DNA from 4 places in the Nonomuraea sp. NPDC003727 genome. Region 2 is predicted to be linked to each of the others. Evidence: riboswitches for the same ligand, from Rfam matches in the RefSeq annotation. Region 2 holds a riboswitch; each other region holds the start of a gene.
The links. Region 2 has a riboswitch for cyclic di-AMP ahead of ACWDLG_RS18430 (C40 family peptidase). Riboswitches for the same ligand answer to the same signal wherever they lie in the genome.
Positions count from the first base shown of each region.

Region 1 (7,356 bases), on a different contig from region 2:
GACCGAGATCGTCCCCTCGATCAACCAGATCGAGCTGCACCCCCGCTTCCCCCAGCCGGAGCTGCGCGCCTTCCACGAGGCCAACGGCATCCTGACCGAGGCGTGGAGCCCGCTCGGGCAGGGCAGGGGGCTGCTCGACGATCCGGCGCTGGCCACGCTGGGCCGCAAGCACGGCAAGTCGCCCGCGCAGGTCGTGCTGCGCTGGCACGTCCAGCTCGGCAACGTGGTGATCCCCAAATCGGTCACCCCTTCGCGGATCAGGGAGAACATCGACGTGTTCGACTTCACCCTCGACCCGGAGGACATGGCGGCGATCGGCGCGCTGAACACCGGCACGCGCCTCGGTCCCGACCCCGCCACGTTCAACTGGATGGGCTGACATGACCGAACGGGCACGGCCCGCGCCGCCGGCGCGGGCCGTTCGCATGTCCGAGATAAGGGAGGATTGATCGCGGAAAGGGAGGTTCGTCATGCGTGAGTTAGCGTGGGGCATCGCGGCCACGGGCGGGATCGCCAGGACGGTCGGCGCGGTGATCGCCGCGGAGCCCGGCATGCGGGTGGCCGCGGTCGGCTCCCGCGACCAGGGCAGGGCCGCGGAGCTGGCGGCGGAGCTCGGCGCGGACGCGGCCTACGGCTCCTACGCCCAGCTGTGCCAGGACCCCGCCGTCGACGTGATCTACGTGGCCACCCCGCACGCCCAGCATCTGGAGGTGGCCGAGGCGGCCATCGCGGCGGGCAAGGCCGTGCTGTGTGAGAAACCTCTCGCCGCGAGCGTGGCCGACGCCGAGCGGATGGTGAAGCTGGCCAGGCAGGCGGGCGTGTTCCTGATGGAAGCGATGTGGATGCGCTTCAATCCCCTGATCAGGGCGCTGCTGACGGAGGAGAGGTTCGGGGAGCTGCGCTCGGTGCAGGCCTCGTTCGGCTTCGTCCAGCCTTACGCGGCCGAGCACCGGCTCTGGAACCCCGCGCTCGGCGGCGGGGTGCTGCTCGACCTGGGGATCTACCCGTTCGGGCTGGCGCAGCTGCTGCTCGGCGAGCCGGCTGAGACGCATCTCACCGGATCGCTCGGCCCCTCCGGCGTGGACGCCGAGGTGGCGGCGCTGCTCACCTACGCGGGCGGCACCAGGGCGCTGGTCGAAACCTCGCTGCTCAGCCCGCTGGCCAACACCGCGACCGTGGTGGGCACGGGGCTGCGGGCCGACATCGCCGCGCCGTTCTGGGCGCCGCGGCGCATCGTGCTGTCGGGGCCGGGCGTGGATCCGGAGGAGCTCGTCCTGGACCCCGCCATGAACGGCTACGCCGAGGAGGTGCGCGAGGTGCGCGCCGCGCTGGCCGAGGGCAGGACGGAGAGCTCTGTCATGCCGCTGGACGAGAGCCTGGCGATGATGCGGATGCTGGAGGACGCCAGGGTCAGGCTAGGCGCTCGGTAGCGCGGGCCGCCGCCTCGGCGTGGCCGGAGCCCGCGGCCGCCCGGAAGTGGGCGCGGGCCCGGTCGGGGCGGCCCTCCCTGCCCTCCAGCAGGCCGAGGTTGAACATGGCGCGCGGCGCGGCCTCCTCGTGGCCGGTTTCGATGGCCCTGGCGTACCAGCGCCGGGCCGCGTCGGTGTTGCCGCAGCAGTCCTCCAGGACGCCGAGGTTGAACATCGCCCTGGGTGTGCCGGCCCTGCCGTACCAGTGGCGGGCCGCGTCGAGGTGGCCGCTCTCGTCCTCGATCAGCGCGAGGTTGAAGGCCGCCCGCTGGACGGCGGCCGGATGGCCCGATGCGATCGCCAGGAGATACCATCGCCGGGCTTCGTCCGGACGGTGTCCGTCTTCCCGCAGCCCCCTGTTGAACAGGTCCTGTGGCGACATGACCTGACCGTAAATGATCGCCGGACCTTTATCAATTTGTAAGCTACTTGCCTCGTGTATTACCTTAGGCTCACTCAAGGCATAAACCGGGCATTCCGGACATTGCCTGTCATTGCAATCATCACAGGTTCGCCTGTGACCGCTGAATCCGCACCTTGCGGAACCGGGGACCCACTTCCTCTGGGGTGAATCGGCACACCGTGCCGTAGGGCAGCTTCGCGTCCGAACCCGTCAGCTAACCCGGTAAGCGGCAGGAAGCTAGCAAGGAGTTCCCCTTCCCATGGCAAAGCCCAGCCGTAGCCGTGCCCCGAAGCTCACCTACGCGCATGCCGCGCTCGGCGCCGTCGTCATCGCCGGCTCGTTCGTTCCCACCGCCGCCCAGGCCGAGAAGCTCCCGCTGTCCGAGAGCCAGCGGGTAGCCGTCCTCGCCAAGGCGCCCAAGGAGGAGGCCGGCAGGCCCGCCGCCGCCAGACCGGAGGCCAAGGTCATCCCCTCCGCCACCGTCGTTCTCACCGAGGCCAAGAAGCAGGTCGGCGTCAAGGAGAACTCCGCGGGCGGCGGAACCAAGTTCCAGAACTGGTACGTCGGATCGCAGCGCGCCAGGGAGACGGTCGTCAGGGACGGCGGCGACGTCAGCGCGTACGCCAACGCCCCGTGGTGCGCGATGTTCGTCTCGTGGGTCGGTGAGATGACCGGCGCCCGCACGCAGGTCGGCTGGGACGCCTACACGGTGACCCACGCCAAGTGGTTCAAGGCCAACAAGCGCTGGGGCACCGCGCCCAAGCCTGGCGCCGTCGTCTTCTTCGCCTGGGACGGCAGCAAGAGCCTCGACTCCATCGACCACGTCGGCTTCGTCGAGAAGGACAACGGCGACGGCACGATCAGCACGATCGAGGGCAACACCGGCAACGGCGCCGTCGAGCAGCGTGTCCGTCCGAAGTCGCAGGTCGTCGGCTACGGCTACCCCAGCTACGGCGGCTGACGCTTCCCCTTCCCCCGCATTCCCCCCGGCCCTGTCGCCAGGACGGCCACGCGCCGCTCCGGTGACGGGGGCCACCCACGGGCTCGGGCCGGTCCCCTCGGACCGGCCACCCCGTTCCCCCCGCAGTACGTTCCCCCGCAGAACGTTCCCCCGGGCCGCGACGGCGCCGTCTCAGCGCGCGCGCCCTCCGGCCACCCGCAGGACCCTCGTCCATCCCCCTGTCTGCACCGATCAGTCGGGGAACCGCAGGTAAGCAGCCGGCACGGCGTCGGTGAGCCACACCCCGTTGGCGCTGACCACGAACTCGTAACCGGCCGTGTGCATCGCCCGCGCGTCGACGACCAGCACCACCGGGACGCCGCGCCGGGAGCCGACCCGCACCGCCGTCTGCCTGTCGGCCGACAGATGGACGTGCCTCCTGGTCATCGGCAGCAGGCCCGAGCGCCTGATGGCGGCCAGGTTGCGCCCGACGGTGCCGTGGTAGAGGACGTGCGGCGGCTCCACCGGCGCCAGTCCCAGGTCGACGGGCACGGAGTGGCCCTGGCTCGCCCTGATGCGGTCGCCGTTGATCGCGTAGCGCCGCTTGTCGTTGTCGGCCACCACCGTGTCGAGCTCATCCCTGGTGATGGGGAAGCCGTGCCTGGCCGCGGCCGCCAGCAGCTCGTCGATCGGCACCCAGCCGCGCTCGTCCAGCGTGATCCCGATGGCGGCGGGGTCGTGGCGCAGGTGCCTGGCCAGGTACTTGGAGATCCGCACGGTCCTGTCGGTCATGCGGGCATTGTGCCGACCGCCCGCCGTACCCGGCAAAGGGGGTACGGCGGGCGGGGCCGCGCTCAGCCGCCGCAGGCGGCGAAGACGAACGTGTCCGTGAGCATCGAGTAGCTGTCGCGGACCCTGGTCGCGCCCGAGGTCACGTCGTGCTGCAGGACGGTCATCCTGGTGGCCTTGCCCGTGGGGTACTGGGAGACGTGCAGGGTCACCTGGTTGTCGCCGGTCCAGTCGAGCTTGTGGACCGTGCCCTCCTTGGGCAGCTTGATCGCGTGGCCTCCGACGACCTGGCCGTCCGCCAGGTCGTAGAGCTTCACCTTGGTCCCCCCGACCAGCACCGCGATCGTCCTGCCGTCGGCGTGCAGCGCGTGCGGGCCGTTGGCCGACACCAGCTGCGGCGGCGTGTCGCTCAGCAGCCGCCGGCCCGCCAGATCGTAGACGTGCATCTCCAGCACCGACTCCGCGCCGTCCATGGTGGCCAGCACCTTCTCCCCGTCGCCGCTGAAGCCGACGAAGACGCTGTTCCTGGGCAGCGTCCCGAGCCTGGCGCCGGTCGCGGTGTCGAACACCTGCGCCCTGCCGGCGACGACGGCGAGCCTGGCCCCGTCGTCGGACAGCTGCAGCGTCACGTCGTACTGGCTGGTCCTGGGTGGCAGCGCGTCCTTCGGCAGCACGCGGACACCGCCCTTCACGGTGCGGACGGCCAGGTGGCCGGCCTTGGCGAAGTAGGCGACCCGGGTGCCGTCGCCGGAGACCGCGACGGGCGCGACGGCGTAGTCGACAGGCTTGCCGTCCGCGCCCAGCGCGCGCAGCTGCGCGTCCTTCAGCGGCGTGACCTCGCCCTTGTGGGAGACCAGCCGCCAGGTGCCGCAGGGCACGACGGTGCCGTCCTTCTGCGGGCAGCCCTGGGCGGAGGCGTAGCGGATGGCGTCGCCCCTGCTCTGGGCGTGGTCATGTCCCCGGTCGTGACCCGGCGCCTGACCGGGGCCGGCGACCGCGGCCTGGCCCGGCACGCCGAGCACCGCCAGGGCGACGGCGACGGCCGCCAGGATCCTGAGCTTCATCTCGTCACTCTCCCGCCGTCATCCAGGCGTGCTGCCTGGCGGTGAACGTGAAGGTCTCCACGGGCTTGACCGCGCCCGTCGCCGTGTCGACGGTGAGCACCCGTACCACCGTCGGCTTGTCGTCCCCGCCCGACTGCGTCTTGACCGTCAGCCGGTCGGCGCCGCTCCACTGGACGTGGTAGACCTCGCTGCCCTTGGGCAGCGGCACGTCGACCGCCGCGGCCAGCCGGTCCGTGCTCAGGTCGTACAGCCGCAGCCTGGGCTTCTCCCCCGCGAGCACCGCCACCGTGCGGCCGTCGGCCGCCAGCGCCCGCGTGGCGGCGTTGATCACCACCTGCGGCGGGACCTGCGCGAACCTGCTGCCGTCCAGCCCGACGGCGAGCAGCGTCGTGGTGTTGTCGTTGTTGTAGCGCTGGGCGAGCACCTCGTCGCCGTCGGCGCTGAAGCCCTTTAGATCGTCCCCCGCCGGCAGCTTCACGATCTTCCCCGTGGCCACCGTGACGATCTTGCCGGGCTCCTTGGCGTCGGTGTCGTCGTACTCCAGCAGGACCCGGTCGCCCGAGGGCGACAGCCGGACCGTCAGGACGTCGGTGCCGAGCCTGGTCAGCGACTTGGGCAGCAGCGTGACGCGGCCGCCTGCCGCCCTGCGCACGGCCAGGCGGTGGTCGCTCCTGCGCTCGTAGACGATCCACCGGCCGTCGGCGCTGACGGCGAACGCGCCGGTCTCGTCGGTCGCGCGCCCGTAGGCGTCGACCGAGGTGGCGGCCGCGTCGGCGACCGTGACCTGCTTGCCCGAGCGCAGCCGTAACCGCCAGGCCCCGCAGGCGCGGCTGCTCTCGTCCGGGCTGACGCACGAGCCCACCCACGCGGCGCCGGCCGTCCCCGCACTGTCGGCGTGGGCCAGGGCGGGCAGTCCCGCGGCCGCCACCGCGACCACCGCCGCCCCCAGAAGTGTCCTTCGCATGGTGCCTCTCCTCCTTCACCGGGTTGGACTGCCGGCGAGGCGTAGAGGTTGGTCACAGCTGGGACACGGCTTGGCTCAGCCGGTCATCGCGTGCCCGACGCGTCCAGCGGCTCGTAGGCGTGCAGCAGCAGCCGTTCGGCGTCGTCGAGGTAGCTCTCGAGGAAGGTGCCGGCCTCGTCGGCCCGCCCCGCCGCCAGCAGCTCCAGCAGCTGCCGGTTGCGCTCGACGAACGGCTCGTGCAGCGCGCGCGGATTGCTCATGACGTGGAAGACCAGGCGCAGCTCGGCCAGCAGCTGGCGCATCGCCTCGTTCAGCCGCGGGCTGCGGTGGAGCGCGACCAGCGCCTGGTGGAAGCGGCTGTTGGCGGTGCCGACGTCCTGCCAGCGGTCGGCCAGCGCGGACCGCTCGGCCTCCTCCACCGTCTCCTTGATCAGGGCCAGCGCCTCGGGCGAGGCGGTGCGCCGTACCGCGGCCCCTTCGAGAACCCGGCGCATCTGGTAGAGGTCGGCGACGTCGGCGGCCGACAGCACGCGGACGAAGACGCCGCGGTTGAGCTTGTGGTCGAGCAGCCGCTCGTGGCCGAGGAGCCGGAAAGCCTCGCGGAGGGTGTTGCGGGAGACGCCGAGCGCGTTGCCGATGGCCTCCTCCGACAGCCGCTGGCCGGGGGCGAACAGCCCCTCGATGATGTGCTCGCGCAGGATGTCGGCCACTCGCTCGGCCGTGCTGCTGCGCCCCAGACGGACCCGTTCGTGTTCAAGCGCCGCGACCACGTTCTCCACACCCCTCAGGGAATCATCGAACAAAACCCTTGTCGAATTGTTCAACGATCCTTAGATTCAAAAGAACACCCCCGCCTCTAGGAGCGATGACTATGCACCAGACGCGGCGAGTGATCCTCGCCAGCCTGATCGGCACGTCGCTGGAGTGGTACGACTTCTTCCTCTACAGCACGGCGGCGTCGCTGGTGTTCGGCAAGCTGTTCTTCCCGACCTTCGACCCGCTCAACGCGACCCTGCTCGCCCTGGTCACCAACGCCGTCGCCTTCGTGGCCCGCCCGCTCGGCGGCATCGTCTTCGGCCACTTCGGCGACAAGGTCGGCCGCAAGACGGTGCTCGTGGTCACGCTGCTGGTGATGGGCATCTCGACCTTCCTCATCGGCGTGCTGCCGACCTACGACGCCATCGGGGCGGCGGCACCGGTCCTCCTCGGCGCGCTCAGGTTCGTCCAGGGCCTCGGCCTGGGCGGCGAGTGGGGCGGCGCGGTCATCATGTCCATCGAGCACGGCGACCCGCGGCGGCGCGGCTTCAACGCCAGCTGGCCGCAGGTCGGCGTCCCCGCGGGCTTCATCCTGGCCACCGCCCTGCTGGGCATCCTGGACGCCACCATGTCCGAGCAGGCCTTCCTGTCATGGGGCTGGCGGGTGCCGTTCCTGCTGTCGGGCGTGCTGGTGCTGGTCGGCCTCTGGGTCCGGGTGAAGATCACCGAGTCGCCGCTGTTCCAGGAGGTGGAGCGGAAGGGCGCCAAGGCCAGGATGCCGCTGATCGAGGTGCTGCGCAGGCACCCCCGCGCGCTGCTGTCGGCCTTCACCGCACGCATCGGCGTCGACGTGGCCTTCTACACCTTCACCATCTACATCCTGCTCTACCTCACGACCGTGCTCGGCATGGACCGCTCGGTCGGCCTCAACGCCGTCCTCATCGGCTCGGCCTGCCAGCTCGTGCTGATCC
Region 1 is NZ_JBSFNE010000032.1:58,326-65,681, forward strand. Features, by position in the region: gene ACWDLG_RS42405 (aldo/keto reductase) at 1-379, shown strand, start outside; gene ACWDLG_RS42410 (Gfo/Idh/MocA family protein) at 471-1,430, shown strand; gene ACWDLG_RS42415 (SEL1-like repeat protein) at 1,411-1,851, opposite strand; cyclic di-AMP (ydaO/yuaA leader) riboswitch at 1,982-2,116, shown strand; gene ACWDLG_RS42420 (CHAP domain-containing protein) at 2,132-2,833, shown strand; gene ACWDLG_RS42425 (RNA 2'-phosphotransferase) at 3,065-3,604, opposite strand; gene ACWDLG_RS42430 (WD40 repeat domain-containing protein) at 3,667-4,665, opposite strand; gene ACWDLG_RS42435 (hypothetical protein) at 4,670-5,629, opposite strand; gene ACWDLG_RS42440 (GntR family transcriptional regulator) at 5,713-6,408, opposite strand; gene ACWDLG_RS42445 (MFS transporter) at 6,501-7,356, shown strand, end outside.
Region 1: linked by a shared signal. The riboswitch ahead of ACWDLG_RS42420 (CHAP domain-containing protein) and the one ahead of ACWDLG_RS18430 (C40 family peptidase) in region 2 are both predicted to bind cyclic di-AMP.

Region 2 (7,356 bases):
TCACCAACGCGCGCAAGCACGCCCCCGGCGCGCCCGTCCGGGTGGTGGTGACGGGCGGCCCTGGCGAGGGGCTGACCATCGCGGTCCGCAACAAGACCAGCTGGCCGTCCAGCATCCCCGGCACCGGCACGGGGCTGATCGGGCTGGCCGAGCGGGCGGAGCTGGCCGGTGGCCGGCTGGCCCACCGGCGCGCCGCCGAGGGGGATTTCGTTCTGGAAGCATGGCTGCCGTGGGAGAAATGAAGATCCGGGTGCTGATCGTCGACGACGACGCGCTGGTCCGAGCGGGGCTGTCGATGATCCTCGGCGGCACCGGCGACATCGAGGTGGTGGGCGAGGCCGCCGACGGCGACCAGGTGCCGAGGCTGGTCGCCGAGCACCGGCCCGACGTGGTGCTCATGGACATCCGCATGCCGCGCGTCGACGGGCTGTCCGCGACCGAGGCGCTGCGCGGCACGGCGAGCCCGCCGGAGGTGGTCGTGCTCACCACCTTCCACGCCGACGCGCAGGTGCTCAGGGCGCTGCGGGCGGGGGCGGCCGGGTTCCTGCTGAAGGACATCCCGCCGGCCGACCTGGTCGCCGCCATCCGCCGGGTGGCCGCGGGGGAGCCGATCCTGTCGCCCGCCGTCACCAGGCAGCTCATCTCCCACGTGGCCGACGGCGGCGCGGGCACCCGCAGGGACCGGGCGCGGGCGATGCTCGACAGGCTGAGCGAGCGCGAGCGCGAGGTGGCGGTCTCGGTGGGGCGGGGGCGGTCCAACGCCGAGATCGGCGGCGAGCTCTACATGAGCGTCGCGACCGTCAAGGCCCATGTCTCGCGCATCCTCACCAAGCTGGCGCTCAACAACAGGGTGCAGATCGCGCTGCTGGTCCACGACGCGGAGTCATGACAGCATCCGCTCCAGCCGGGCGCGGTGCAGCACCATGTCGTCGGGGTCGTCGGGAGCGGGCTGCTCGCCGAAGTGGATCCGGCGCTGCCAGACGCGGGCCATGACGATGCCGTGCCGCAGCGCCGCGTACACCTCGTAGAAGTCCATGTCCCTGGGCGTGTGGCCGGACAGGTCGCGGTAGGTGGCGCAGACGTCGGCGCGGCGCATGAAGCCGGGCAGGCCGGGCAGCTCGAAGACCTCGGCCAGGTCCTGGAAGAACCGGTGCAGGAAGATCATCCAGGCCAGGTCGAGCTCGCGCGGCCCCACCGCCGCCATCTCCCAGTCGAGCACCGCCACGGGGGTGAAGTCGCGGTACATCACGTTGCCGATCCTGGCGTCTCCCCAGGTCAGCACGTCGGGGCCGGGCTCGGCGGGCCAGTGGTCCTCCAGCCAGTCGAAGGCCCGTTCCAGCAGCGGGATGCGCGAGGGCCCGCGCATCCACTCGTAGTAGGCGCGCTGCGCGTCGACGTGTGCCCGCAGCCCGCGCCGGCCGAGCGGAGCCAGTTCGGCGTCGCTGAAGCGGGTGCCGTGCAGCCGGGCGGCCACGGCGACCGTGGCGTCCTGCAGCCGCCGCCGGTCGTCGGGCGCCGCCTCCAGCAGCCAGCCCTCGAAGGTGTACGGCGGGACGTCGGGCGGCACCTCGCCCTCCTCCCGCTCCATCACGAAGAACGGCGTGCCGAGCGGTCCGGCCGACGGCTCGAACCGCAGCGCCCTCGGCGCGAGCACCCCGGCCCGTTCCCTGGCCAGCCGCATCACCTCGAACTGCGTGCCGAGGTCGTAGGTAGGGAAGACCGGCACCGCCTCCCGCGCGGGCGCCAGCCGGGCCACGCACCTGGTCGTGCCCGCGGTGAAGAACAGCGTCTCGCTGGACATCCCGTTGGCCGAGGGTCGCGAGAGCTGCGAGACCTCCTGCCCGAGCCAGGCGCTCAGCCGCTCGCGCAGCTCGTCGAGGTCCCTGGTGGAGGTGCGCATCTGCTCGGTCACGACCCTGTCGTACCTCTCCAACCAAGCGCTTGTCCATATACGAGTCACGACACGGACATGTGTGTGACACCCTTACCCTTGGTGAGTAGGACAATCGCGAAGGGTCAGTCGAGAGGCAGTGGGATGAGCTCAGCCGGTGATGGCCTGTCTCGTCCGCTTCCCGAGCAGGTGAGGCTCAACGTGGTGGACCTGGCGGCCCAGCTGCTCGGCGCCATGCCGCCCACGTCCGTGCCGGCGCCGCTGCGCGGCATCGCGAAGTTCGACCCCCGTAAACGCGCCAAGCTGGGCGGCGCGCCCATCGCCGCCCAGCTGGAGAACGACAAGACCTTCCGCGAGGCCGTCGCCGAGTCGATCGAGAAGGGCTGGCCCGAGCTGGTCGCCTCGCTGGCCGAGGGGCACGTGCCGCCCGCCGCCGACCCCGTGCTGGTCGCGGCCGCTGCGTACCTGACCAGGCCGCCCGGCTGGGCGGACATGGTGGAGATGGCCAGGGCCGACCTGGAGCAGTCGGCTGTCGCCGCCGAGGGATCGGCGCAGGAGGCGACCGTCACCCGGCTGCGCGAGCAGCTGGCCACCCAGAAGACCGCCGCCAAGGAGGAGTCCGAACGGCTGCGCGAGCAGCTCAAGGCGGCCAGGGCCGAGAACTCCGACCTGCGCCGCAAGCTCCACGACGCCAGGGAGCGGCTCAAGACCGCCGAGCAGCGGGCCGCCGAGCTGGCCCAGACCGCCGAGGATGCCAGGGTGGCGGCGTCCACGGCCGGCAGCGCGGGGGAGGCCGAGCTCCGGCGGACGCGCGAGCGCCTGGTCGACGTCGAGCGGCAGCTCGAGGCCTCGCGCAGGGCGGCCCGTGAGGGCCGCAGCATCGAGGACACCAGGATCAGGGTGCTGCTGGACGCGCTCCAGGACGCCTCCGCCGGGCTGCGCAGGGAGCTCGCCCTGCCCACGACGATCAGCAGGCCCGCCGACTCGGTCGCGGCCGTCGCCCCCGGCGCGCCCACCGTGCGGGGAGTGCCCGCCAGGGCGCTGGCCGACGACGATCCGCAGCTGCTCGACCAGTTGCTCGCGCTGCCCCAGGTGCACCTGATCATCGACGGCTACAACGTCACCAAGACCGGGTACGGCACGCTCACCCTCGCCGACCAGCGCAACCGGCTGATGACGGGCCTCGGCGGCCTGGTCGCGCAGACCAGGGTCGAGGTCACGGTCGTCTTCGACGGCGCGGAGCTCAACGCGCCCGTGCAGGTCGTCGCGCCGCGCGGGGTCCGGGTGATGTTCAGCGCGCCCGGCGAGATCGCCGACGATCTGATCCGCCAGCTGGTGCGGGCCGAACCGCAGGGCAGGGCGATCGCGGTGGTCTCCTCCGACCGCGAGGTGGCCGAGTCGGTGCGCAGGATGGGGGCGCGCCCCGTGCAGTCGGCGCTGCTCCTGCGCCGTCTTGGCCGAGCCTAGGTCACAAATTGGGTGACTTTTTGAGCTGCTAGGCACCGCTTCTGTACTATTTCGCCCCAGGCGTGATCACTGGGAGGCGTGTCGTCGTGAGGTTTGGCCGGGTGCCGGTGGCTGTGGGTCTCGCGCTCGGAGCGCTTTTCCTGCCCTTGGACGGCGCGCTCGCCGATCCCCGCCCCTCGATCCCTCAGGCCAAGGCCAAGCTCGAGAAGCTCAACGACAAGGCCGACAAGGTCGTCGACAGGTACAACACGGCCACCGAGAAGTACAAGAAGGCCAAGAAGACCTACGACGGGCTCAACACCAGGTACAAGAGCAAGCTGGCCAGGGTGGCGGGCCTGCGTGCCGAGGTCGTCGGCATGGCGGTCAACGCCTACCAGGGCGTCGACGCCACCACCTGGTCCTCGCTGATGGGTGACGCCGACCCCACGGCGACCCTCGGCAGCATGGCGCTGATGGGCCAGATGACGGCCGAGCGGGCGCAGACCCTCGCCGCCTTCGACGAGGAGAACCGGCAGCTCAAGGCCGACAAGGAGGAGGCGCAGGGCGCGCTCACCGAGGCCGACAAGCTGCGCGACGACGTCAAGTCGGAGCGGGACAAGATCCTCGAGCTGGTCGAGCAGCAGAAGAAGCTGCTGCGCAGGCTCGGCGCCTACCGGGTGGGCAACCCCAACAGCACCGGCCTCAAGTACACCGGCTCGGCCTCCGGCAACGCCGCCGCCGTGCTGAGCTTCGCCTACGCGCAGATCGGCAAGCCGTACCAGTACGGCGGGACGGGCCCGGGCGGCTGGGACTGCTCGGGACTGACCCAGGCCTCGTGGCGGGCCGCCGGCGTGTCGCTGCCGCGCACCACCTGGGAGCAGTGGGCCTGGGGTGCCAAGCGCAGGGTCTCTCTCGACAAGCTGCAGCCCGGCGACCTCATCTTCAGCTCAGGGCTCGGGCACGTGAGCATCTACGCCGGCGGCGGCAAGATCGTGCACGCCCCCCAGACGGGTGACGTGGTGAAGGTCGCCAGCCTGTCCTCCTACGGCGGGCGGCTGGTCGGCGCCATCCGGCCGTAGGTCTCGCTCAGCTCGCGCAGCACCCGCAGGTAGGCGCTCACCGCGGGCGGGCGGCCCGGCGCCGGCAGGACGGCGGCGCTGATCCGCCTGGCGGGCAGTCGCGGCGCGGGCTCGACCAGCCGGATGCCGGAGCGCACGGCCATGCCCGCGATCGACGGGTGGAGCATCACGCCCACGCCCGCCGCCACCAGGCCCTGGCGGCCGTTCCAGTCGTCGCACAGGTGGGCGATCCTCGGCGCGCGTCCCATCGCGGCCCGCAGCTGCGCGACGGGGGCCAGGCCGTCGGGGTGCGTGCCGTCGATCCAGGGCTCGGCGGCGAGGTCGGCCAGCCGTACCCGCTCTCCGGCCGCCAGCGGATGCCCGGCCGGCAGGGCGACCAGCAGCTCGTCGTCGAACAGGTCGAGCACTTCCAGCCCCGGGTCGGGGACGGGATCCCACGAGGTCAGCAGGGCGACGTCGGTGGCGCCCTCCGCCAGGCCGGCGGTGACGGGGCACGCGACGTCAGGGCCGCCGACCTTGAGGGAGAGCTCGACGCCGGGGTGGTCGGCGGCGAAGCGGCGGAAGCTCTCGGGCACGAACCTGGTGGCCGCGCTCGGGAAGGCGGTGACCCTGACCCGGCCGGTGTCGGCCGTGGCGAAGGCGCGCAGCCTGGTCTCGAACAGGCTCATGCCGTCGAGCACGGCCATGGCCTGCTCGATCGCCGCCCGGCCCGCCTCCGTCGGCTGGACGCCCCTCGGGCGGCGGTGGAAGAGCGTGACGCCGGTGTGGCGTTCGAGCATGGCGATCTGCCGCGAGACGGCCGGCTGGGTCATGGAGAGCACCTCGGCCGCTCCGGAGAACGAGCCGCGCCGTCCGACCTCCACCAGGACGCGTAGCGACCACCCATCAAGCATGCGCCGAGTGTATGTCGCAGGGATTAAGCCTTAATTCTCCTTATACCGGGAGTGTGAGGAAAGTAACGGATGCGATCTGACAGGTCGCCACAGAAGCAACTGTGAGCAGGGTCACATCCGGATAACGAAACCCGGTGTAGAGCAGCGACTCCTCTTCTGACAAGAACCAGTCGGTGATCTTGACAGCTTTGCCCGGCCTTTGCCTGGCCTTGGGGTGCCGGGTACGTTCTCGCATCGCGGCGACCAAGCCATGGCGCCGGAACCGCTCACCGGCCCCGCAACGGCCGGTGCACGCATAAAGATCCGCTGGTCGCCGCGCCGTAACCCCAGACAGGCGTGCGCGGGTCGACCCGCCGAGTCCGTGCGGCATGGAGCACGGAGCCGGGGACCCACGTTCCTGGGGTGAATCCGGCCTGCGGGCCGGAAGGGCGACTTCCCCGCCCGAACCCGTCAGCTAACCCGGTAGGCATTGGTGGAAGTCCCAAGGAGACATTCTGTCTACCCCCTCTAGCACAACCCGTCTGTCCTGTCTTGCCCTCAGCGGCGTCGTGGTGGCGATGGGAGGGATCGTCCTCCACGCACCCGCGGCGCAGGCGACAGTGACCCCGGCGACAGCGGCCCCCGCGACCACCACCCTGGTGACCCCGGTGACCACCACCCTGGCGACGACGACGACCGTGAAGACGGCGCCGGCCGTACAGGCGGGCGCGGCGTCGACGGCCGCGGCGACACGGCAGGCCAAGGCGGCTCGACAGCGGCTGAAGGCGGCCAAGGCCGTCGCCACCGCCAAGAAGCAGATCGGCGACCCCTACCGCTTCGGCGGCACAGGACCCGGCGCCTTCGACTGCTCGGGACTGGTCCAGTACTCCTGGGCCAAGGCCGGCATCAAGATCCCCCGCGTCACGTACAGCCAGTACGCGCGCATCAAGAAGAAGGTCAGGTGGAGCGATCTCAAGCCTGGTGACCTGATGTTCTTCCGCGGGAAGGGCCACGTCGGCATGTACGTCGGCAAGGGCCGGATGGTCCACTCGCCGAGCACGGGCAAGACCGTGCGGATCGAGAAGCTCGGCGGCTGGCGCAAGGCGTCCTTCGCCGGCGCGGTCCGCCCCGGCGCGTAACCCCCGGCCGCCGGACGCCCGAAACTCCGGCGCGTAGCCCCCGGCCGCCGGACAGGCCTAAGCCCCGTCCATCCCCCTCGGACGGGGCTTCGGCCTGTCCGGGCTAGCATCACAGCCGTGGTGACCCGCAGAACCCTGCTGGCGGCCGCGCTGGCCGGACCGGCGATCTGCACGGTGGCCGGGTCCGCGGGACGCCGCCTGCCGCCCGAGGCCCGCGCGCTCGGCGAATCAGGCGTCGTCGTCGCCTACGGCGCGCGCTCGCTCGTCGTCGGGCACCACACCGCCGCCGCCCTCCTGCGCGACCTGGCCACGCGGGCCGACGTGGCGGCCCTCACCGTCTCGGCGGTCCTGCGGCGCGCCGTACGGCCACGGGTCGTGGTGCCCAGGACCACCGCGGAGGCGGCCGCCCTCGCGGGCACGGGCCCCGTCGTGGGGCTGGCCGCGCTGGCCTCGGCGGGACAGGTGATCGTCCTGCCCGGCGCCTTCGCGCGCCTCACACCCGTGGGCCGCGACGTCGTCCTCACCCACGAGCTGACCCACGTGGCCGCCGGAACGGAAGGGCGGCCCGTGTGGCTGCGGGAAGGGTTCGCCGACTACGTCGGCTACCTGCGCTCGGGACTCGCGACGCGGGTGGCGGCCGCGGAACTGGCGGCCGAGGCGCGCGCGGGACGGCTGCCCGGCGCGCTGCCCGCCGACGCCGCCTTCGCGCCGGGCACGCCCCGGCTCGCGCAGGTCTACCAGGAGTCATGGCTGGCCTGCCGCCTGATCGCCGCCAGGTACGGCGAGCGGGCGCTGGCCGACCTCTACCAGCGGGCCGCCGGAATGCGGCTCGGCCAGGCGCTCGAGCCGCTGGGCCTGTCGGTCCGCGCGCTCGTCGCGCACTGGCGGGAGTATGTCCGCAACGAGCTGACAGGCGCGGAGGGAGACGG
Region 2 is NZ_JBSFNE010000006.1:430,693-438,048, reverse strand. Features, by position in the region: gene ACWDLG_RS18460 (sensor histidine kinase) at 1-242, shown strand, start outside; gene ACWDLG_RS18455 (response regulator transcription factor) at 239-889, shown strand; gene ACWDLG_RS18450 (phosphotransferase family protein) at 884-1,912, opposite strand; gene ACWDLG_RS18445 (NYN domain-containing protein) at 2,081-3,358, shown strand; gene ACWDLG_RS18440 (NlpC/P60 family protein) at 3,460-4,416, shown strand; gene ACWDLG_RS18435 (LysR family transcriptional regulator) at 4,380-5,309, opposite strand; cyclic di-AMP (ydaO/yuaA leader) riboswitch at 5,651-5,793, shown strand; gene ACWDLG_RS18430 (C40 family peptidase) at 5,867-6,427, shown strand; gene ACWDLG_RS18425 (hypothetical protein) at 6,545-7,356, shown strand, end outside.

Region 3 (7,356 bases), on a different contig from region 2:
ATGATCTACGCGTACCCGACCTTCCATCGGGCGGTGTCGGCCGCTCTTCCCGCGCTTCTCCGCTGACCAGCGGGATCGCCCAGCGGGTGCCGGGGTCGGCGTCGATGACGAGGGCCCTGGCCAGCGCGGTGAGGGGCACGGCGAGGATGGCGCCGAGCGGGCCGAGCACGACCGACCACACCAGCAGCGACAGCAGCGTGAGCGTGGTCGACAGACCCGCCGACTCCCCCGCGTACTTGGGCTGGATCACCGACTGGATGACGAAGTTGACCACGGTGTAGACGACGATCACCCAGACCATCGTGACCCAGCCCGAGTCGAGCAGGGCCAGCAGCGCGGGCGGAAGCAGCCCGAGGAAGAACCCGACGTTGGGGATGTAGTTGGTGATGAAGGAGAGCATCCCCCACAGCACGGGCAGCGGTACCCCGAGCAGCCACAGCGCGCCCGCGTCGAGCACCGCCACGATGAAGCCGAAGACGGTGCAGACCACCAGGTAGCGGCAGGTGCTCCTGGCGAAGTCGGTCAGCGCGCGCACGAGGTCGGGTTTGGTGCTCTGCAGCCGGCGGACGGCGGCCTGGATGTGGCCCGCGTCCATGCTCATGCCGTACGCCAGCAGGATGATCACGATGAAGGCGGAGGCGACGTCGAGCAGGCCGCTCAGGAAGCCCTGCACCAGCGGGACGAGCTTGCCGGGATCCAGCGCCTTGACGGCGGCGCTGATCTGCTGGGGGGTGATCCCGAGGCCGGCCAACCATTGCGTGACCGAGGCGGCCAGCTGGTGGTACTCGTCGGCGTACTGGGGAAGCAGGCCGGCCAGCCGTGCGATCGAGACGACCAGGGCACCCACGAACGCCAGCAGCACCAGCAGCACGACCGTCAGCGGCACGGTCACCAGCACCCACGAGGACGCGCCGCGCCGCTTCAGCCAGGCGCGCAGCGGGCTGACGGCGATCGTCAGCGTGAGCGCGAGGAAGGCCGGGGCCATGATCGCGCTCGCGCGCCTGAGCCCGGCAAGGATGACCACCGCGGCCGCGAGGCCGATGAGGATCCGCAGTCCACGCGACATCATGGGTCACACTATCGCGACCGTCGGTGACGAAGGCAGGCAACCGCGCCGGTCAGCGCGTTGTACGGGATCGCCGCGGTCGCTGCCCGTGGCGCCAGAGGGGGGACCGGACATCGGGTACGCGGCGTACGCGGCGTACGCGGTGTACCCGATGTCCTGCCTCAGCGAGCGTTGGGACGCTTGCCGTGGTTGGCCGCCTTCTTCTTGCGGGCCTTGGTCTTGCGGGCGCGCTTCGCCATCGCCTACCTCCTCATGTGATGATCCCAACCTCTCGCGAAGGCGGCGGCCCGGACAAGGCCTTCGCCAGATTCCACTCCCCATGTTTCAACATAGATGTGTCATAATTTGGTGGAATCTGTTGGAAGGAGGGCACATGCTCGCACCACAGCGGCAACAGGCGATCCTGGAGCGCGTCCGTCGCAGCGGCGGAGTCCGGGTGGCCGACCTCGTCCGCGAGCTCGGCGTCTCCGACATGACCATTCGCCGGGACCTGGAGGCGCTCGCCGAGCGGGGCCTGCTCGAGAAGGTGCACGGCGGGGCCACGATCAACGGCCCCGGCTCGACGGAAGAGCCGGGCTTCGCCGCCAAGTCGATGCGTCAGCAGCCGGAGAAGGACGCGATCGCCCGCAGGGCGGCCACGCTCGTCCGCCCCGGCACCGCCGTCGCCCTGTCGGCCGGCACCACCACCTGGACGCTGGCCCACCACCTGGTCGACGTGCCGGACCTCACCGTCATCACCAACTCCATCCCCGTCGCCGACGTCTTCCACCGCAGCCCGCGCGCCGACCGCACGGTGGTGCTCACCGGCGGCGTCCGCACGCCGTCCGACGCCCTGGTCGGCCCGGTCGCCGTCGCGGCCATCAGGCGGCTCCACGTCGACACGCTGTTCCTGGGCGTGCACGGCATGAGCACCAAGGCCGGTTTCACCACCCCCAACCTGCTGGAGTCGGAGACCGACAGGGAACTGGTCGCCTCGGCACATCGCCTGGTGGTCCCGGCCGACCACACCAAGTGGGGCACGGTCGGCATCAGCACGATCGCGGAGCTGTCGGAGGCCGACGTCGTCATCAGCGACGCGGCCCTGCCGGACGAGGCGCGCGCGGAGCTGGCCGAGCGGGCGGGAGAACTGATCATCGCGGAGGACATCAAGTGAAGCGCACCATCGCGCACATGGCCGACGGCCGAGAGTTGATCTACTTCGACCGGCGCGACGACGCCGACCGGAGCGCGATCGACGAGCGCGAGCTGCCGCCCAGGCCCGCGGCCTCCGAACTGCGCTACGACCCGCTCACCGAGGAGTGGGTGGCGATGGCGGGTCACCGGCAGACCCGCACCTTCCTGCCGCCGGCCGACGAGTGCCCGCTGTGCCCGACCAGGCCCGGCAAGCCGACCGAGATCCCGGCCGCCGACTACGACGTCGCCGTCTTCGAGAACCGCTTTCCCAGCTTCTCCACCAACCTGGGCACCTACACCGCCCCCGGCGGGCTGAGCGAGGTGCGGCCGGGGGTCGGGCGCTGCGAGGTCGTCTGCTTCACCTCCGACCACGACTCCTCCTTCTCGGCGCTGTCCGACGAGCAGGTGGAGCTGGTGATGGAGGCCTGGGCCGACCGCACGGCCGAGCTGTCGGCGATCCCGGGCGTGGAGCAGGTGTTCTGCTTCGAGAACAGGGGCGCCGAGATCGGCATCACGCTGGCGCACCCGCACGGCCAGATCTACGCCTACCCCTACGTCACCCCGCGCACCCGCCTGCACCTGGCGGCCGCGGCCAAGCGGCCGAACCTGTTCGCCGACGTGCTGGCCGCCGAGCGGGCGGGCGAGCGTGTGGTGGCCGCCAACGAGCTGTGGACCGCGTTCGTGCCGGCCGCCGCCCGCTACCCGTTCGAGGTGCACCTCTACCCGCACCGCCAGGTTCCGGACCTGGCGGCGCTCACCCAGGAGGAGCGCGCCGCCTTCGGCCCCGTCTACACCCGCGTGCTGAAGGCGCTCGACGGGCTGTTCGGGGTGGTCATGCCGTACGTGGCCGCCTGGCACCAGGCCCCCGTACGGCACGGCCGCGACCTGGCCTACCTGCACATGGAGCTGTTCAGCATCCGCAGGGCGCCGGAGAAGCTGAAGTACCTGGCGGGCTCGGAGTCGGCGATGGGCGCCTTCGTCAACGACGTTCTGCCCGAGGACGCGGCGCGGCTGCTTCGATCACAAGTAGATCACTAATTAATGTCCGCTTGAGGTCGCATTACGGGGGATTTACTACTAATATCCCGATTCGTCGGCTTTCACAGCCGTCACATGCCTAATCCTGGGCGCGTTGCCCGGAGCCGGGGACCCATCGAGAACCTGGGGTGAATCCACGCGTGTGGTAGGGCTTCTCCCGCCCGAACCCGTCAGCTAACCCGGCCGGCAGACGGAGAGGATCGTTCGTGGCGTCCCCCACGTCCCGTTTCGCATGCGGTGCTGTCGCCGCGCTGTCCCTCGTGATCGGTTCCGCGACCGCGGTCTCGGCTGCCCCCAAGCCGTCCGAACCGCAGTTGCGGACCGAGCTGAAGAAGCTCAACACCCGGGTCGACAAGCTGATCCGGACCTACAACGCCAAGCGCGTCTCGCTGGCCAAGGCCCAGAAGGACGCGAAAGCGGCCGGGAAACAGCTCGCGGCGGCCGAGCAGACGCTGGTCACGGCCGAGAAGGAGGCCTCGAGGATCACCGAGCTGCGCTACCAGGCCAGCACCCCTGACCTGCCGACGCTGCTGTTCACCCCCGACCTCAACACCGCCGCCCTGCTCGAGCAGATGAGCGCCGAGCAGGACGCGGTCGTCAAGAACGTCGCCGCGGCGCGCGACACCAAGAAGCAGGCCGCCGACGCGGCCACCGCGCTCGCCGACCGGATCAGGACCGAGACCGAGCAGGTCGCCGGCGACCGGAAGGCCGCCGAGGGCATGATCAAGGACATCGAGAAGAAGCTGCAGGCCCTCGTGCCGACCGGTCCTGGCCGCAAGGCCGACGGCAGCTGGGCGCCCGAGCTTCCCGCCGGGTCGGACAACATCACCCCGCGCACCCGGCTCATGCGCGACACCATCAAGAAGACGTTCGCGCTGCCGTTCGAGGTGGGCTGCTACCGGTCGGGCAGCAGCGGGGAACACCCCCTCGGAAGGGCCTGCGACTTCATGATGAGCTCGGGCGGCTCCATGCCCGCGGCCGTCAACCGGACGCTGGGCGACCAGATCGCGGCGTGGGCGGTGAAGAACCAGACCCGCCTGGGCGTCAAGTACGTGATCTGGCGGCAGCGGATCAACAGCGGCAGCGGCTGGCGGCCGATGTCCGACCGCGGCAGCATCACCGAGAACCACTACGACCACGTCCACGTCTCGATGAACTGAAAGCAGGCGATGGCGAGCCGCCTGGACCGATACGCCTCCGCCGCCCCCGCCGCCGTCCTCGGCGGCGGGGGCGTTCACGGGTCAGGCGAGGTCGAACCGGTCGAGTTCCATGACCTTGGTCCAGGCCGCGACGAAGTCGGTCACGAACTTGTCGCGGGCGTCCTGGCTGGCGTAGACCTCCGCGAGGGCCCGTAGCTGGGAGTTGGAGCCGAAGATGAGGTCGACCGCGGTGGCGGTCCACTTCACCTCATCGGTGACCACGTCGCGGATCTCGTACAGATGCTCCTCGGAGTCCGATGCCTTCCACCGGGTGCCCGGGGAGAGCAGGTTGGTGAAGAAGTCGGCGGTGAGCACACCGGGCCGGTCGGTGAGGACGCCGTGCCGGGTACCGCCGACGTTGGCTCCGAGGGAACGCAGGCCGCCGATGAGGACGGTCATCTCGGGCGGAGTCAGGTTGAGCATGTAGGCACGATCGACGAGCAGCACCTCCGGTTGCGTCTTCTCGTCGGAACGCAGGTAGTTGCGGAACCCGTCGGCCCGCGGCTCCAGGACCCGGAAGGACTCGACGTCGGTCTGCTCCTGAGTGGCGTCGGTACGGCCTGGGCGGAACGGCACCGTCACCGCCACGCCGGCCTCGCCCGCTGCCCTCTCGACGGCGGCCGAGCCGGCCAGCACGATCAGGTCGGCGAGCGAGATCTTCGCGCCGCCGGCCTCGTTGAACTCGCGCCGGATGCCCTCGAGGGTGTCCAGGACCGTCGTGAGCTGCTCGGGCTGGTTGACCTCCCAGCTGCGCTGCGGCTCGAGACGGAGCCGGGCGCCGTTTGCGCCGCCGCGCTTGTCGGTGGACCGGAAGCTCGCTGCGGCGGCCCAGGCGGTGGAGACCAGTTGAGCGGTCGTGAGGCCGGACTCCAGGATCTTCGCCTTGAGGGAGGCGACGTCGGCGTCGCCCACGAGTTCGTGGTCGACCGCCGGCACCGGATCCTGCCACAGCTGGGGCTCGGCGACCCACGGTCCGAGGAAGCGGCTGACCGGACCCATGTCGCGGTGCAGCAGCTTGTACCAGGCCTTGGCGAAGGCCGACGCGAGCTCGTCGGGGTTCTCCAGGAAGTGGAGGGAGATCTTCTGGTACGTCGGGTCGACGCGCAGCGACAGGTCGGTCGTGAGCATCGTCGGCTTGTGCTTCCTCGACGGGTCGTGAGCGTCCGGGATGAACGCCTCGGCGTCCTTCGCGACCCACTGCTTCGCGCCGCCGGGGCTCGTGGTGAGCTCCCACTCGTGGCCGAAGAGGATCTCGAAGTAACGGTTGCTCCACTGCGTCGGCCGGTCGGACCACGTCACCTCGAGACCGCTGGTGATCGTGTCACCGCCCTTGCCGGTGCCGTAGCTGCTCAGCCAGCCCAGGCCCTGCGCCTCCAGCGGCGCGCCCTCGGGCTCCGGCCCCACATGGTCGTCCGCGACGCCGGCGCCGTGGGTCTTGCCGAACGTGTGGCCGCCGGCGATGAGAGCGACGGTCTCCTCGTCGTTCATCGCCATCCGTGCGAAGGTCTCGCGGATGAAATGCGCCGCCGCGGCCGGGTCCGCGTTGCCGTGGGGACCCTCCGGGTTGACGTAGATGAGACCCATCTCGGTCGCGCCGAAGATCGGCACCATCTCGGTGTCGGTGGCGTAGCGCTCGTCACCGAGCCAGGCGTCCTCCGGACCCCAGAAGATCTCCTCCGGCTCCCAGACGTCCTCGCGGCCGAAACCGAAGCCGAAGGTCTGGAAACCCATCGACTCCAGGGCGACGTTGCCGGCGAGCACAAGCAGGTCGGCCCACGAGATCTTCTGGCCGTACTTCTGTTTGACCGGCCACAGCAGCCGGCGGGCCTTGTCGAGGTTGGCGTTGTCGGGCCAGCTGTTGAGCGGCGCGAAACGCTGGGCGCCGTCGCCGGCCCCGCCGCGACCGTCGTGGATGCGGTAGGTGCCCGCGGCGTGCCAGCTCATCCGGATCATGAGACCGCCGTAGTGGCCGAAGTCGGCCGGCCACCAGTCCTGCGAGGTGGTGAGCACCTCGATGATGTCCCGCTTGAGGGCCTCGACGTCGAGCTTGCCGAACTCCTTGGCGTAGCTGAAGCCCTCTGCCAGTGGGCTGCTCTTGGACGAGTGCGCGCGCAACACCGAGAGGTCGAGCTGGTTGGGCCACCAGTCCCGGTTCGTGCGCGGACGACCGCCGGTCCTCGGGGTCGGCGAGGGGATCGCCGGATTCTCGCTCTCGCTGCCACGCGCGGTCGCGGAGTCTTGGGCGACCGAGTAGCCGGCCGCCGCCTTCTGGTCCACGCCCTGCGCGCTGGAGGGGGCGTTGTCCTGGGTGTCGCTCATCTGCTTCCTCCGAACTGCCGGATCAGTGGGCAATGCGTCTGGTCGCACAGCCGGGACAGGAGCCCCAGGAGACGACCTCCGCATGGCCGGCCACGAAGCCCTGGTCATCCGAGGCGGTGAGGCAGGGGGCGCGGCCGGGGGCGCAGTCGACGTCCGCGATCGCACCGCAGGAGCGGCGCACGACATGGCGATGGTTGTCCCGCACGCGTGACTCGTGGCGGGCGGTCGTACCGGCGGGTTCGATGTGCCGCACCGAACCGGCTGAAACCACTCGCGACTGCGCCTCGAAGTCAGACGCCATATCGTCAACATAGCCGCCCCCTTCGCAGAGCGGACACGCGGCCGTGCCCTGCCGTCCGTCTCGTGGCTTCGGACGCTCCTTGCCCGGGGTCGGCGGCAGGCGTACGTTTGACTCGATGACCAAAATCATCCGTTCGGTCACGAGAGGCGCTCATGAAGACCGTCAACATGATGGATCCCAACCTGCTGGCCGACCCCTTCGGCGGCTTCGCCGAGCTCAGGGAGGAGGCGCCCGTGCTCCGCGCCTCCTTCCCGTGGCTG
Region 3 is NZ_JBSFNE010000004.1:508,329-515,684, reverse strand. Features, by position in the region: gene ACWDLG_RS14075 (AI-2E family transporter) at 1-1,069, opposite strand, end outside; gene ACWDLG_RS14080 (dihydrolipoyl dehydrogenase family protein) at 1-66, shown strand, start outside; gene ACWDLG_RS14070 (50S ribosomal protein bL37) at 1,228-1,305, opposite strand; gene ACWDLG_RS14065 (DeoR/GlpR family DNA-binding transcription regulator) at 1,440-2,219, shown strand; gene galT (galactose-1-phosphate uridylyltransferase) at 2,216-3,277, shown strand; cyclic di-AMP (ydaO/yuaA leader) riboswitch at 3,344-3,480, shown strand; gene ACWDLG_RS14055 (coiled-coil domain-containing protein) at 3,484-4,437, shown strand; gene katG (catalase/peroxidase HPI) at 4,519-6,795, opposite strand; gene ACWDLG_RS14045 (hypothetical protein) at 6,818-7,096, opposite strand; gene ACWDLG_RS14040 (cytochrome P450 family protein) at 7,249-7,356, shown strand, end outside.
Region 3: linked by a shared signal. The riboswitch ahead of ACWDLG_RS14055 (coiled-coil domain-containing protein) and the one ahead of ACWDLG_RS18430 (C40 family peptidase) in region 2 are both predicted to bind cyclic di-AMP.

Region 4 (7,356 bases), on a different contig from region 2:
TCTGGCTGCCGCACGCATGAGACGCGCCTGGATCCTGCTGGTTCTGCTGACGCTCACCGGGTGCGGCATCACGCCCACCCCGGTCACCGTCCTCACCTCGGCGCCCGTGATCAGCACCGAGCCGATCTGGGCCAAGGTCTACCTCATCAAGAAGGGCCGCCTGGCGCTGCAGGAGGTCAGGGTCGCCAGCAAGACCCCCGAAGACCTGATGCGCACGCTCATGGACCTCGCCAACCATCCCGTCGAGTCCGGCCAGGACACCGACCTGTACGGCATGCGCTACCAGGCCGTGGACGCCGAGCCCATCGGCCAGCGGACCCAGCGCATGGACCCGGACAACAAGAGCCTCGTCCTGTACGTCACCCTCACCGGCGAGCGGGAGCTGAGCCGGGCGGCGCTCGCCCAGATCGTCTGCACCGCGCGGCTGCGCCCCGAGATCGCCAAGGTGCAGGTCAACATCACCAGGACCGTGTCGGCCTCGTCGACGACGGGAAGGCGCACCTGCGCGGAGTTCCACGACCTGACCCCCGCGGGTGCGCCCTCCTGATCACCGCTCTACAGGGTGATGTCCTCCAGCATCTCGGTCACCAGCGCCGCGATCGGCGAGCGCTCGGACCTGGTCAGCGTGATGTGGGCGAACAGCGGATGGCCCTTGAGCTTCTCCACCACCGCCACCACGCCGTCGTGCCGGCCGACCCTGAGGTTGTCGCGCTGGGCGATGTCGTGGGTCAGCACGACGCGGGAGTTGGCGCCGATCCTGCTCAGCACCGTCAACAGCACCCCGCGCTCCAGCGACTGCGCCTCGTCCACGATCACGAAGGCGTCGTGGAGCGAGCGGCCGCGGATATGGGTGAGCGGCAGGACCTCCAGCATGCCCCTGTCGAGGACCTCCTCGATCACCTCGGGCGTGGTCACCGCGCTCAGCGTGTCGTAGACGGCCTGCGCCCACGGGCCCATCTTCTCGCCCTCGCTGCCCGGCAGGTAGCCGAGCTCCTGGCCGCCGACCGCGTAGAGCGGGCGGAAGACCACGACCTTGCGGTGCTGGCGGCGCTCCAGGACGGCCTCCAGGCCGGCGCAGAGCGCCAGGGCCGACTTGCCGGTGCCCGCCCTGCCGCCGAGGGACACGATGCCCACCTCGGGGTCCATGAGCAGGTCGAGGGCGATGCGCTGCTCGGCCGAGCGGCCGTGCAGGCCGAAGGCCTCCCGGTCGCCGCGGACCAGCCGTACGGACTTGTCGGGCAGCACCCTGCCGAGCGCGGAGCCCCTGGCCGACAGCAGCCGCAGGCCGGTGTGGGTGGGCAGCTCGCGCGCCTCCTCCAGGTCGGCGGAGCCGTGCTCGAACAGCGTCTCCACGTGGTCGGTGGTGACCTGGACCTCGGCCATGCCGGTCCAGCCCGACTCGATGACCAGCTCGGCGCGGTACTCCTCGGCCGACAGGCCGATGGAGGCGGCCTTCACCCGCAGCGGCAGGTCCTTGGACACCAGCACGACGTCCTTGCCCTCGGCGGCGAGCGTGCGCGCCACGGTGAGGATGCGGGTGTCGTTGTCGCCCAGCCTGAACCCGACCGGCAGGATCGAGGGGTCGCTGTGGTTCAGCTCGACCCTGATCGTGCCCTCGCCTGTCGGCATCGGCTCGTCGAGCCTGCCGTGCTGCACCCGCAGGTCGTCGAGGTAGCGCAGTGCCTTGCGTGCGAAGTAGCCGAGCTCGGGATGGTGCCGCTTGGCCTCCAGCTCCGTGATCACGACGATCGGAAGGACGATCTCATGCTCGGCGAAGCGGGTCATCGCCGCCGGGTCGGCGAGCAGGACCGAGGTGTCCAGCACGTAGGTGCGCTTGGTGGTGGAGTTGTTGCTCGAGGACACTGCCACACGTTCTCCCCCGGGCGCCCGTGGAAGGGGCGCCCTGCAGACGAGGCGGGAATTCGGACCGGGCCCGCGCCCCGCGTGGGGCGCCGGGTACCGGCCCCCCTCGGCAGGTCAGTGCGCAAAGGCGGGCCCTCTCCGGAGTGACCGGCCTGTGGTCGGCCACTTCCAACGTTAGGTCCTGGATACCCGCCGCCGAAGCGGCCAAGCGTCTGTTCACGTGCTGTTCGTGAACATGTCTCAGGAGCCGTAACGCCGGTGTCTCGCGGCGTAGTCGCGCAGCGCCCGCAGGAAGTCGACCCTGCGGAAGTCAGGCCAGTAGGCCTCGCAGAAGTAGAACTCGGAGTGGGCGCTCTGCCAGAGCAGGAAGCCTGACAGTCGTTGCTCGCCCGACGTCCTGATGAGGAGGTCGGGATCGGGCTGACCGCGAGTGTAGAGATGCTCCGCGATGTGCTCCACATCGAGGACCTCGACCAGGTCCTCGATGCTCGCCCCCCTACTTGCGTGCTCCTGGAGGAGTGAGCGCACCGCATCGGCAATCTCACGTCTTCCTCCATACCCAACCGCAACGTTCACAATCAGCCCGGGACGGTGCGATGTGGTTTCTTTCGCGGTTTTCAGGACATTCGCCGTCTGGTCGGGGAGGAGGTCGAGCGCGCCGACGGGGATGATGCGCCAGCCCTCGGCCACGAGCTCCTGGGTGACGTCCTCGATGATCCTCAGGAGCGGCTCCAGCTCCTCCTTCGGCCGGTTGAGGTTGTCGCTGGACAGCATCCAGACCGTGACGACCTCCACGCCCGCCTCACGGCACCAGGTGAGCAGCTCCGAGATCTTGTCGGCGCCCTTCCTGTGTCCCTTGCTGACGTCGCGCATGCCCATCGCGCGCGCCCAACGGCGGTTGCCGTCGATGATGACCCCGACATGGCGGGGGAAGTCGCCGCTGTCGGCGGACAGCTTGGCCTCCAACCGGCGCTCGTACAGCCGGTAGACCAGATCGCGCAGGCCCACGGAGTTCCTCCCCAGCGGTGCTGTGCCTTAGTGGTCGACTCACGACCTAACAGGCAATTATCACCGCCTTTCGAGACTGCTGGCCCCCTTAGGCGGATTCCTGGCGAGCTGTCGGCGATCCGGTGCCGCCTCCAGCGCCACGGTGGAACCGTCCGGCCCGCTCGCCACATCCGTCGCCGCGGGCGGTGGTCGGACGCGGCGGGACCATGGGGGCGCGTGCGCCCCGCCGGTCAGAGCCTGCCGCTGGTCGCCGCCCAGTCGACAAGCGCCTCGGCGGTGTCGAAGCGGCGGCTGGAGCTGGACTCTCCCAGGATCACGCCGACCAGCCGATGGCCGTCACGCTCGGCCGCGAAGGCGAGGGTGTAGCCCGCGGCGCGCGTGAAGCCGGTCTTCAGGCCGACGGCGCCCGGCGTGCCGAGGAGGCGGTTGGTGTTGCGCCAGGAGTAGGCGCCGTGCTCCGCCGTCTCGGGGAGCGAGCGGTACCGGGTGGAGCCGACCTTCTTGATCGTCTTGTTGTCCAGCGCGGCCTGGGCGAGCCGTACCTGGTCGCGCGCGGTGGAGTAGCCGCCGCCCTTGGCGGGCATCCCGTCGGGGTTGACGTACAGCGAGTCCTTCATCCCGAGCGCGCGGGCGTTGGCGTTCATCTTCGCCGTGAAGGCGTCGACACCGGGCCCGTACGAGCGGGCCAGCGCGTGGGCGGCGTCCGCGCCGGAGGGCAGCATCAGGGCGTAGAGCATCTCCTCCACGGTGAGCCGGTCGCCGGCGCGCAGGTACGCCACGGAGGCGCCGCCCTTCGAGGCGTAGCGCACGTCAGCGGAGGTGACCTTGACCACGTCCGTGGGCTTGGCCTCCTTCAGCACGGTGTAGGCGGTCATCACCTTGGTGATGCTGGCCACCGGCATGCGCCGATCGGCCTTCTTGCTGAAGTAGACCTTGCCGGTCCTGGCGTCGATCAGGTGGGCGGCCCGGCCGAGCACCGCCGGGGCGTCCGCGGCGGCGGCCGGAGCGTGGGTCCGGGAGACCGGCGACACGACGCCGGGCTGGGGGGCGGCCTGCGCACCGGTGGCGACCGCGGTCACGGAGCCAGCGGTGATGACGGCGCCGAGCAGCGCGCGTCCCAGCCGGTAGGTGAGATGCGTGGGCATGAAGGGTCTGCTCCTTGGCTTCCATGCCGCCTACCGGGTTAGCTGACGGGTTCGGGCTGGGAAGTGCCCTACGGGCGCCGCTGAGCGGGCGCTCGATTCACCCCAAGGGAAGTGGGTCCCCGGCTCCGTGGATACGGATTCGGCGGCCGCGCGTCCGGCGGACTGGCCTGAGATGACGCGCGGTCCGGGCAATGAAACGGCAACGAACATGTCACAGCTCGTTGCACAACGGCCCAAAAGTAGCAAAATAGCATAAACCACGCAAATAGCCGCGAACCTCCGGCCTGCGACGGGCCGCTACATCGCGCTCAAGCCGTAGAAACGGGCGGCGTTCCCGCCGAGCACCTTGTCGCGGTCGATCCCCCCGAGAAGCGCCCCGTACACCGTGAAGACCGTCCGGTAGTCGGCCGCCAGCAGCGAGACGGGCCAGTCGCTGCCGAACATCAGCCGGTCCGGCCCGAACACCTCGACCGCGTGCTCCACGTAGGGCCGCAGGTCCGCCACGGTCCAGCGGGCGTGGTCGGCCTCGGTGACCAGGCCCGACACCTTGGCGTACACGGTGGGGCAGGCGGCGGCGGCGCGCAGCAGCGACGCCCACGGCTCCAGCTCACCGGCGGCGATCCTGGGCTTGGACAGGTGGTCGATGACGAGGTTGAGCGTGGGGTGCCGCTCGGCGATCGTGACGACGTGCTCCAGATGCCGGGGCAGCAGCGAGACCACGTCGAACGGCACGCCCGCCTCGGCCAGCAGTCCGAGCCCGTCGAGCACCGCTTCCCCGATCAGCCAGTCGGGATCGGGCTCGGTGTGGATGAGGTGCCGGACGCCGACGAACTTCGGATGTCTGGTGTAGCGCTCGAGCGCTCGGGCGGCTTCCTCCGGGCGGTCGAGGGGCACCCATCCGACGACCCCGGCGATGAAGTCGTGGGCGTCGGCGTGGGCCAGCATGGCGTCGGTCTCCCAGAAGGAGTCGTCGGCCTGGACCACGACCGTCCGGTCGACGCCCGCGGCGGCCAGCTCGGGCGCCAGGTCCGCGGGGCCGAAGGTGCGGTGGATCGCCGGCAGGTCGGGAGTGGGCCAGGAGTAGGCGCCGGTCTCCAGGTTCCAGAAGTGCTGGTGGGCGTCGACTATCACGCGGCAAACATAGGATGTCTGGCCGACCTCGGCAAGAGCTCCCCGGGACTCACCGCGGCCCCAGGAAGAACGGCAGGACCGAGGCTCGGGCCGCTGCGAGGCGAAGGGTGGCCGACCCGCACTGTGGGGGGTGTCCCCCGGTTCAGCGGCGGCGCCAGGGGAACGGCAGGCGCCCGCGGCGGCGCGGTGGCGGGTCGTGGAGGATCCCTCGGGCGCGCAGCCAGTCGGCGAAGTCGTCGGCGTCGGCACGGTAGCGGGCCGGGGGCTCGGTACGGGCGGCGGCGTAGGCGGCGAACTCGGCCACCAGCGCGGCCCCCGCTGCCGCGGCGGCGTCGGGGCGCAGCCTCGCCACGATGCCGCGCCGCTTGGCGAGCAGGCTGCGCGCCTGGACGGCCAGCCGTACCTGGTCGAATCCGGCGGGCGGGGCGCCACCCGCGACCAGCGCCGCGACCACGCTCGCCTGCGCCTCCCCCAGCCGCGCCCTGACGTCCTCCAGCGACCGCTCGGGCCCCGCGGCACCCCGCGACAGCTCCCCCGACACTCCCGACACCTCCGTCACCTCCTCCGGCCCGGCCTCCCTCAGCGCCTGCGACCCGCTCCCCGCCTGCACGCTGCCGTGACCCTCCATGCCCGGTCCTACGAGGTCGCCAGGCGGCGGGCGCCCGCGGCCATGGCCGTGCGGATGCGGTCGAGCTCGCCGGCCAGCGCGGCGTCGCTCGGGTAGTGGTCGTCCCACTCCAGCAGGACGCCCGGCGGCGCCACCCGGGCGCACAGCTCCTCCAGCACCTCCAGCACCTGCTCAGGGACCGCCTGCGCGTGCGTGTCGTGCCAGACGCCGTCGTGCAGGTGCCCGCCGGCCACGTGCACGTAGGCCAGCGCGGCCAGCGGCAGCGTGTCCAGCGCCGCGACCACGGACAGGCCGAGGTTGACCTGGTTGGTGTAGAGGTTCGCGACGTCGACCAGCAGCCCGACCCCGGTGCGCGCCACCAGCTCGCCGAGGAACTCGGCCTCGGTCAGCTCGTCCTCCGGCCAGCCGAAGATGGCCGCCACGTTCTCCAGCGCCAGCGGGACGGGCAGCGCGTCCTGGGCGCGTCTGATGTTGTCGGCGACGACCACGAGCGTCTCGCGGGTGCGCGGGACCGGCAGCAGGTGCCCGGCCTCCATCCCGCCCCCGCGCACGAACGCCAGGTGCTCGCTCACCAGCGGCGCGTCGAGCGCCTGCGCGCAGGCCGCCAGGTGGGCCAGGCGCGCGGGGTCCGGCGGGGTGGCGTCGCCGAGGCCGAGGCCGACGCCGTGCGGGACCACGGGGACGCCTCTTTCCCTCAGGACGCGCAGCGACTCGGGCAGCGCGGCCGGCCTGATGTTCTCCGCGACGATCTCGACGAAGTCGACGTCGGGCAGGCGCTCCACCGTCAGGTCGATCTCCGGCCGCCAGCCGATGCCCACGCCGAGCCGGCCGTCCATCGGGCGCATCCCGTCACCCGCCGCCGCAGCCGCCACCGCACCCGCCGCCGCAACCGGACCCGCCACTACAACTGGAGCCGCCACAGCTGGAGCCGCCGCCGTCGGAGGAGGAGCCGAAGTCGCCGCCGCCGTGGAGGGTGTCGGAGCCCGACCCGCCGCCGCAGGACCCCGAGGCGCAGCTCGATGACGAGACGGCCTTGTGCTTCTCGTCCAGTTCGTCCCTGAGGGTCGCGTCGTCGAGCTCGCTCAGGCCGTACAGGGCGACGGGCACGCCGATGGCGAAGGCGAGGTCGGGGGCGGCCGCCCCGCGCACGTGCCGCTGCTCGGCACGGAGCAGCTCCGCCTGCCCGGCACGGCTGAGGATGTTGGTGAGGGCGCGTCGCTGCCGCCGGGCGACGATCCGGCCGGCCAGCCAGACGATCGCGCAGATGAGCACCGTCGCCACCGAGAGCGGCTCGACGGGCACGGCGCCGGCGACGAGCATGACCGCCGTGAAGATCCCGAGTATGGCCGCGAGGCCCGACAAGCCGCTCACGCGGGTCAGATGGGTACGGACCGGCACCAGCGAACCGTCGGGCACGAGCAGGCCGGCCCCCATGAGGTGGTGTCGCAGGTCGTCCATGGCGGGGCCGGTGCCGACCTCGTGGCGCAGCGCGTGCACCGGCATGCCGCCGGGCAGCACGGCCACGGCGGCGAGCACGGCCCGCTCGACGGGATCGGCCGAGTCGGCTCCCGCCACGGGGTG
Region 4 is NZ_JBSFNE010000003.1:231,920-239,275, forward strand. Features, by position in the region: gene ACWDLG_RS09830 (HAMP domain-containing sensor histidine kinase) at 1-20, shown strand, start outside; gene ACWDLG_RS09835 (hypothetical protein) at 17-547, shown strand; gene ACWDLG_RS09840 (PhoH family protein) at 556-1,869, opposite strand; gene ACWDLG_RS09845 (isoprenyl transferase) at 2,104-2,871, opposite strand; gene ACWDLG_RS09850 (D-alanyl-D-alanine carboxypeptidase family protein) at 3,102-4,016, opposite strand; cyclic di-AMP (ydaO/yuaA leader) riboswitch at 4,029-4,171, opposite strand; gene ACWDLG_RS09855 (amidohydrolase family protein) at 4,314-5,147, opposite strand; gene ACWDLG_RS09860 (hypothetical protein) at 5,290-5,775, opposite strand; gene ACWDLG_RS09865 (DUF692 domain-containing protein) at 5,784-6,620, opposite strand; gene ACWDLG_RS09870 (TIGR04222 domain-containing membrane protein) at 6,625-7,356, opposite strand, start outside.
Region 4: linked by a shared signal. The riboswitch ahead of ACWDLG_RS09850 (D-alanyl-D-alanine carboxypeptidase family protein) and the one ahead of ACWDLG_RS18430 (C40 family peptidase) in region 2 are both predicted to bind cyclic di-AMP.